2 regions of the Microbacterium sp. HMH0099 genome follow, and region 2 is predicted to be linked to the other one. Evidence: predicted binding sites of a transcription regulator. Region 2 holds the regulator's gene; the other holds the start of a gene.
What was found. The regulator HrcA, encoded in region 2, represses chaperone genes, less so after heat shock. The targets are predictions, from matches to a motif close to TTNGCACTCGNNNNNNNCGAGTGCNAA.
Positions count from the first base shown of each region.

Region 1: groL (chaperonin GroEL) is a predicted target of HrcA. The motif match lies at 1,881-1,907, and genes of this name have one in related genera.

Region 1 is NZ_JBMRJR010000002.1:529,692-533,885, reverse strand. It holds gene ACO03V_RS06280 (DUF2332 family protein) at 1-431, shown strand, start outside; gene ACO03V_RS06275 (DUF3263 domain-containing protein) at 441-695, shown strand; gene ACO03V_RS06270 (LytR C-terminal domain-containing protein) at 758-1,345, shown strand; gene ACO03V_RS06265 (cold-shock protein) at 1,569-1,772, shown strand; gene groL (chaperonin GroEL) at 1,944-3,563, shown strand; gene ACO03V_RS06255 (sensor histidine kinase) at 3,937-4,194, opposite strand, start outside.
Region 2 is NZ_JBMRJR010000003.1:84,434-88,627, forward strand. It holds gene lepA (translation elongation factor 4) at 1-9, shown strand, start outside; gene ACO03V_RS07600 (DUF1990 family protein) at 63-707, shown strand; gene hemW (radical SAM family heme chaperone HemW) at 707-1,924, shown strand; gene hrcA (heat-inducible transcriptional repressor HrcA) at 2,060-3,100, shown strand; gene dnaJ (molecular chaperone DnaJ) at 3,152-4,194, shown strand, end outside.

The DNA.
Region 1 (4,194 bases), on a different contig from region 2:
CGCGGGAGGCGGACACGCGGGCCTGGCTCACGGGTCTGGTGTGGCCGGGGGAGACGGGGCGACGCGAACGCGTCGAGGCTGCTCTGGACATCGCCGCGGCGGACCCGCCGCTCCTCGTCCGCGGCGACGGCGCGGCGGCTCTGCCGGAGCTGGCCGCGCGCGCACCGGCCGGTGCCACTCTCGTCGTGACGACGCCAGGGGTCCTCCCGCACGTCCCCGCTCCGCACCGGGCGGACGTCGTCGCAGCGGCGCGGGCGGCGGGCCGGTGGATCACGATCGACCCCGTCGGCCTGCACGACGGGCTCGCCCCCGTCGCCGACACGTGGCCGGGCGGGTTCGCTCTCGCCCTCGACGGGCAGGTGCTCGCGGCCGTCGACCCGCTCGGGGCGTCGGTGGCGTGGCATCCGGAATCCTCTCCCTCGCCGCAGTAGCGTCGGAGCGTGCCTCTGACAGACCGCGACCGCGCCTTCCTCGCCTTCGAGGCGGAGTGGCGTCGGCACGGCGGTGCCAAGGAGGAGGCGATCCGCGCGCAGTTCGGCCTCGCCCCGGCGCGCTACTACCAGCTGCTCGGTCGGCTGATCGACACGGCCGACGCCCTCGCGGCCGATCCCATGCTCGTCCGCCGGCTCCGGCGCGCCCGCGACGGTGCGGCCGCGTCGCGCGAGGCCCGTCTCGGTCGAACCGCGGCGCGATGACGACCGCACGCGCGGATCGGGGCGCGACGGGCGCCCGTAGGCACGACCGATAGCATCGTCCAATGGCCAGATCGACTTTCCCTCGGGATCGGTTCGACGACCTGTCGACGGACTCCGGACGCGTCGGCGCCCACCGCGCGGAGAACCCGGGGCTCCGCGCCTGGATGGTCTTCCTCTGGGCGGCGGTCCTGACCGTCGTGCTCATCGCCGTGGGGATCTTCGGCACGCTCGTCGCCTCCGGCCGCATCTCGCTGGGCGGGGACGACAGCATCGCGCAGCCCACGCCGACCCCCACCGTGGCGGGGGTGGTCGACACGTCGTTCTCGGTCGTCGTGCTCAACGGCACCGGCCAGGACGGGCTCGCCACCCAGCTGCGCGACCAGATCGTCGCCGCCGGGTGGTCGGGCGACACCGTGGTGACGGGCGACTCCGACAGCACGGACTTCGCGACGACGACCGTCTACTACGTCCGTCCGGAGGACGAGGCGGCGGCGCTCGGCCTGGCGCAGGCCATCGGCGGTGCGGAGATCGCGCAGAACGACTTCCTGCAGCCCGCGGACGACCCCAACACCCCCGACGACGAGGCGCAGACGAGACAGCTCGTCGTCGTCATCGGGCTCGATCGCGTCCCCGCGGCGCCGGCCGCCTGAGCGGGAGCCCCGCGCGTCCGTCGCGACCGGGGAGAGGGGCGTCGACCGTCGACCTCCAGCGGCCGGAAGGGCCCTGGCATCCCTCTCATCCCCTCGGGCGAGGCCCCGTGTTTCGGGGCGGTAAATCTCTCGCGGCACCCGCGTCAACAATGGCCTTCCGGCCCGGTTCGGGGCGCCTGTGCGTGCATACGATGACCTCGTCGTTCAGCAACAGGAGATTCGCATGACGCAGGGCACCGTCAAATGGTTCAACGCCGAGAAGGGTTTCGGATTCATCACCGTCGCAGACGGTCAGGATGTCTTCGTGCACTACTCGAACATCGAGATGTCGGGGTTCCGTGTCCTCGAGGAGGGCCAGTCGGTGGAGTTCACCATCGGCACCGGGCAGAAGGGCCCGCAGGCCGAGTCGGTGCGCCTGACCGCCTGACTCCCGACCCTCACCTCGACGCCGCGGCATCCGGAACAGGATGCCGCGGCGTCGTCGTCCGCCCGCGTGGCGCGGCTTGCACTCCCTAGGGGCGAGTGCCAGAATGAGTTAGCACTCGCTTTCGTCGAGTGCCAAAATCTGGTTCATCCGTCCGGGAGGGACGACACACTTATGGCAAAGATCATCGCTTTCGACGAAGAGGCCCGTCGCGGTCTCGAGCGCGGCCTCAACACGCTGGCCGACGCCGTCAAGGTGACCCTGGGCCCCCGCGGTCGCAACGTCGTGCTCGAGAAGAAGTGGGGCGCCCCCACGATCACGAACGACGGTGTCTCGATCGCCAAGGAGATCGAGCTCGACGACCCGTACGAGAAGATCGGCGCCGAGCTGGTCAAGGAGGTCGCCAAGAAGACCGACGACGTCGCCGGTGACGGAACCACCACCGCGACCGTCCTCGCTCAGGCGCTCGTGCGCGAGGGCCTGCGCAACGTCGCGGCCGGCGCCGACCCCATCTCGCTCAAGAAGGGCATCGAGAAGGCCGTCAAGGCCGTCACCGACGAGCTCCTCGCCTCCGCCAAGGAGGTCGAGTCCAAGGAGCAGATCGCCGCGACCGCGTCGATCTCCGCCGCCGACCCCGCGATCGGCGAGCTCATCGCCGAGGCCATCGACAAGGTGGGCAAGGAAGGCGTCGTCACCGTCGAGGAGTCGAACACCTTCGGCACCGAGCTCGAGCTCACCGAGGGTATGCGCTTCGACAAGGGGTACATCAACCCCTACTTCGTCACCGACCCCGAGCGTCAGGAGGCGGTTTTCGAGGACCCCTACATCCTGATCGCCAACCAGAAGATCTCGAACATCAAGGACCTTCTGCCGATCGTCGACAAGGTGATCCAGGAGGGCAAGGAGCTCCTCATCATCGCCGAGGACGTCGAGGGCGAGGCGCTCGCGACCCTGGTGCTGAACAAGATCCGCGGCATCTTCAAGTCGGTCGCCGTCAAGGCTCCCGGCTTCGGCGACCGTCGCAAGGCGCAGCTGCAGGACATCGCGATCCTCACCGGCGGCCAGGTCATCACCGAAGAGGTGGGCCTCAAGCTCGAGAACGCGACCGTCGACCTGCTCGGCCGCGCGCGCAAGGTCATCATCACCAAGGACGAGACCACGATCGTCGAGGGTGCCGGTGAGTCGGAGCTGATCGAGGGTCGCGTGACCCAGATCCGTCGCGAGATCGAGAACACCGACAGCGACTACGACCGCGAGAAGCTCCAGGAGCGCCTCGCCAAGCTCGCCGGTGGCGTCGCCGTCATCAAGGCCGGAGCCGCGACCGAGGTCGAGCTCAAGGAGCGCAAGCACCGCATCGAGGACGCCGTGCGCAACGCCAAGGCTGCTGTGGAAGAGGGTGTCGTCGCCGGTGGTGGCGTCGCGCTCATCCAGGCCGGCAAGACCGCTCTCGCCAACCTCGAGCTCTCGGGTGACGAGGCCACCGGCGCGAACATCGTCAAGGTGGCCATCGAGGCCCCGCTCAAGCAGATCGCGCTCAACGCCGGTCTCGAGCCCGGTGTCGTCGCGAACAAGGTCTCGGAGCTGCCCGTGGGCCACGGCCTCAACGCCGCGACCGGCGAGTACGGTGACCTGTTCGCACAGGGCATCATCGACCCCGCCAAGGTGACCCGCTCGGCTCTGCAGAACGCCGCGTCGATCGCCGGTCTGTTCCTCACGACCGAGGCCGTCGTCGCCGACAAGCCGGAGAAGAACCCCGCCCCCGCCGGTGACCCGACGGGTGGCATGGACTTCTGATCCACGCCTGAGGTTCTGAACGCCCCCTCCTCCGGGAGGGGGCGTTCTGCCGTTCCGGGACGGTGCCGCCGGGCCGGGTCAGCGCGCCCGCCGCAGGGCTGTGAGGTGTTGCAGATGTCCGCCCCGCGGGGCTCCCCGCGTGCATCAGCGCCACCTCAGCGTGGCTTCTGACGGGCCGTGAGGTGTCGCAGATGTACGCCCCGCGGGGCTCCCCGCGTGCATCTGCGCCACGTTAGCGTGGCTTCTGACGGGCCGTGAGGTGTCGCAAATGTACGCCCCGCGGGGCGTTCCGCGTACATCTGCGCCATGTCAGCGCCCGTGCGGGGCAGCGCGACACGGCGGGGGGAACGACGCGGCGGGGGAGAGCGCGGGGTCAGGCCTGCGGGGGCGGGGCGTCCTCGGGCAGGCGCTCCAGCGGCTGCGTCTCGATCGACGCGTGCTCGGCGGCCTCGCGGCGGTGCGCGAGCGGCAGCGAGACCCGGAACGTCGCCCCTCCGCCCGGGGTGTCGACGACCTCGACCGTGCCGTGCAGCAGGTCGACGATGGACGCCACGATCGATAGGCCCAGCCCGGACCCGCCGGTCTCGCGGGTGCGGGACGTGTCCGCCCGCCAGAACCGCTGGAAGATCTG
Region 2 (4,194 bases):
AAGAAGTAGCCCCGGCTCCGCCCCTCCACCCTCCCCCCAGCCCCGACACGTACCCTGGAACCATGCGCCGGCAGAGCTTCACCGACGACACCGTCGACTACGCGGCGGTCGGCGCCACTCAGGCGCACGACCTCATGCAGTACCCGCCCGAGAAGTCCCTCCCCGCCGAGGACGCCTGGCGGATCGGCAGCGGCGAGGAGCGCTTCACCGCCGCGAGCGAGCAGCTGCTCGCCTGGGGTCCGCTCCGCGGCGGCGACCTCCGCATCAGCGACGTGCGGCCGGCGGGCGGCCCCGGCTACACCGGCGTCGCGTTCGACGCCGATGGCGCACCCGTCGCCCCCAGCCGCCTCGACGCCGACCAGCGCTTCGACGCGGACGGCACGCCGTTCGTGAGCGCCGGAGCGGGCGTCCGCCTGCACGGCCGGGTCGACGGCCACCGGGCCGACGCCGAGCTGAGGGTCATCTCGGTGATCGAGGAGCCCCGCCGCGTCGGGTACATCCTCGGCACGGTCGGGCACTCGCTCGTCAGCGGCGAGGAGCTGTTCGTCCTGGAGTGGCGCGACAACGACGAGGTCTGGTTCATCGTCCGCGCGTTCGACCGCCCCACGGCCCCCACCTACCGCCTGTTCAAGAGCCGGGTGCGCCGCCGCCGCCGCGCGCTGTTCACGCGCTACCTGCGGGCGATCTCGCCGCTGTACGCGTCCTGATGGGCGGACCCCTCCCGCTCGGCGACCCGGCCCCGGCCGACGGCCTGCTGCCGGCCGACGTCACGGCCGATCCCACGAAGGACTTCGGCGTCTACCTGCACGTGCCGTTCTGCCGCGTCCGCTGCGGCTACTGCGACTTCAACACCTACACCTCCGGAGAGCTCCGCGGCGCCCGTCAGGACGAGTTCGCCGACACGCTCGCACACGAGGTGCGCCTCGCGAGACGGGTGATGGATGCCGCGGGCCCGAGACGCATGGCATCCACCGTCTTCTTCGGGGGCGGCACGCCCACGCTCCTGCCCCCGGGCGACCTCGCGCGCATGCTGGACGCGGTGCGGGCGGAGTTCGGGATCGTCGAGGGGGCCGAGGTCACCGTGGAGGCGAACCCGGACACGCTGGACGACGCGGTGGCCGCCACGCTGGCCGCCGCCGGGGTGACGCGCGTGTCGATCGGGATGCAGTCCGCCCGTCCGCACGTCCTGGCGGTGCTCGACCGCACCCACGACCCCGCCAACGTCGCGACCGCGGTGGCCGCCGCGCGCGGCGCCGGGCTCGACGTGTCGCTCGACCTCATCTACGGCGCACCGGGGGAGTCGCTGGAGGACTGGCGCGCCTCGCTGGAGACGGCGGTGGCGCTGCAGCCCGACCACATCTCCGCGTACGCCCTCATCATCGAGGACGGCACCAAACTGGCCCGGCAGATCCGCTCGGGGCTCGTGCCGATGCCGGACGACGACCTCCAGGCCGACATGTACGAGCTGGCCGACGACCTCCTCGCCGCGGCCGGGTACGACTGGTACGAGGTCTCGAACTGGTCGCGCGGGGTCGATCACCGCTCCCGCCACAACCTCGCCTACTGGCGCGGGACGGACTGGTGGGGCTTCGGTCCGGGCGCGCACAGCCACGTCGGCGGTCTGCGCTGGTGGAACGTCAAGCACCCCGCCGCCTACGCCCAGCGGCTCGCGGCGGGGGAGTCGCCGGCCGCCGCGCGCGAACGGCCCGACGAGGAGGCCCGGCGCCTGGAGTCGGTGCTGCTGCGCAGCCGCATCCGCGAGGGTCTCGCCGTCTCGGAGGTGCAGGGGGAGGGCCGCCGCGCCGTCGCCGCTCTCATCGCGGACGGGCTCATCGAGGGCGGGGACGCCGTGCGGGGGCGGATCGTGCTCACCCGGCGCGGCCGCCTGCTGGCCGATGCCGTCGTCCGCGCGCTGACGGTCTGAGCCGGTCGCGCTCCCACGTCCGGCGCGCGGAATCGGACACGTCGCCGCGTCTGCGCGCGTCCGAGGCGCCGGGGCGGGGGCATCGATTAGAATTGGCACTCCCGTCAGCGGAGTGCCAGCAGGAAGGAGCGGAGCGTGGTATCTGAACGCGGCCTGCAGGTGCTCCGTGCGATCGTGCAGGACTACGTCGACACGCGCGAGCCGGTCGGCAGCAAGGCGATCGTCGAACGGCACGCGTTCGGCGTCTCGGCGGCCACCATCCGCAACGACATGGCCCTGCTCGAGGACGAGGAGCTCATCGCCGCCCCGCACACCTCGTCGGGACGCGTGCCGACGGACAAGGGCTACCGGGTGTTCGTCGACCACCTCGCCGAGCTCCGCCCGCTCTCGGGCGCGCAGCGCAGCGCCATCACCTCGTTCCTCGACGGCGCCGGCGACCTCGACGACCTGCTCGCGCGCACGGTCCGGGCGCTCACGCAGCTGACCGGCCAGGTCGCGATCGTGCAGTACCCGTCGTTCGCCCGGGCCAACGTCAGCCACGTCGAGCTCGTCGCCCTGGGCGGACCGCGGGTGCTCGTCATCATCGTCACCGACACCGGCCGGGTCTCGCAGCGCATCGCGCTCGTGGGGCACGAGCCCGACGAGAACGACGTCATCCAGCTGCGCTCCCGCATCGGCGCCCTGCTCGTCGGGCACAGTGTCGGAACGGCCGTGCAGCGGGTCGCCGCACACCTCGCCGAGCCGACCCGGGCGGGCATGCCGCTCGACCAGATCGTCGACGCCGTGCTCCGGGTCGTCGCCGAGGAGCTCGAGGGCTTCCGACAGGACCGGCTCGTCATGGCCGGTGCGGCCACCCTCGCCAAGCGCGAGCAGGACTTCCGCGGCAGCATCTACCCGCTGCTGGAGGCCATCGAGGAGCAGGTGACGCTGCTGCGCCTCATGAGCGAGATGGTCGCGGACGACCAGGGCCTCTCGGCCAGCATCGGCCGCGAGAACGAGCCCTTCGGCCTCGTCGAGGCCTCCGTCCTCGCGAGCCGCTACGACGGCGCCGCGGGCGGCGCCCGGGTGGGCCTGCTCGGCCCGACCCGGATGGACTACTCCTCCAACCTCGCGGCGGTCCGCGCCGTCGCGCACTATCTCACCCGGTTGCTCGAAGACGACGACAGCGCGCGCTGACGAGCATCCCGACCGACGACGACACCCGCACCCGCGGACAGGAAGGCGACTGTGGCTGACCATTACGAGGTCCTCGGCGTCGCGCGCGACGCCAGCCCCGACGACATCAAGCGCGCGTACCGCCGTCTGGCACGCGAGCTGCACCCCGACGTGAACCCCGGCGAGGACGCGTCCGAGCGCTTCAAGCTCGTCACCCATGCCTACGACGTGCTGAGCGACCCCGACCAGCGCCGCCGCTACGACATGGGCGGCGATCAGAGCCCGTTCGGCGGTGGGGGAGCGGCCGGGTTCGGCGGCTTCAGCGACATCTTCGAGACGTTCTTCGGCGGCGCCCAGGGCGGCGGCGGTCGCGGCGCGCGTCCCCGGTCCCGCCGGGAGCGCGGTCAGGACGCGCTCGTGCGCGTCACCCTCGACCTCGGCGACGTCGTGTTCGGTGTCCACCGCGACCTCGAGGTCGACACGGCCGTGCTGTGCGAGACCTGCCAGGGCTCGTGCACCCAGCCCGGCACCAGCGAGGTCACCTGCGACATCTGCCACGGCAGCGGCCACGTGCAGCGCACCGTTCGGAGCCTGCTCGGCAACGTCGTCACCAGCCAGCCCTGCACCGTGTGCCACGGTCACGGCACGACGATCCCCTACCCCTGCGGCACGTGCCAGGGGCAGGGCCGGGTCCGCGCCCGGCGCACGGTGTCGGTCGACATCCCCGCCGGTGTCGAGTCGGGCCTGCGCCTCCAGCTCCCGGGCTCCGGCGAGGTCGGCCCCGCCGGCGGCCCGAACGGCGACCTCTACATCGAGATCACCGTGGCCACCCACGACGCCTTCAGCCGCGAGGGCGACGACCTGGTCGCCACGCTCGAGGTCTCGATGCCCGACGCGATCCTCGGCACGACCACGTCGATCGAGTCGCTGGACGGCTCCGTCGACCTGGAGGTGCGCGCCGGCGTGCAGTCCGGCGACGTCCTGACCATCAAGGGACGCGGCATCACCCCGCTGCGCGGCTCCCAGCGCGGCGACCTCAAGGTCGGCGTGCACGTGGTGACGCCCACGCGTCTCGATCACAAGGAGCGCGCCCTCATCGAGGAGTTCGCCAAGCG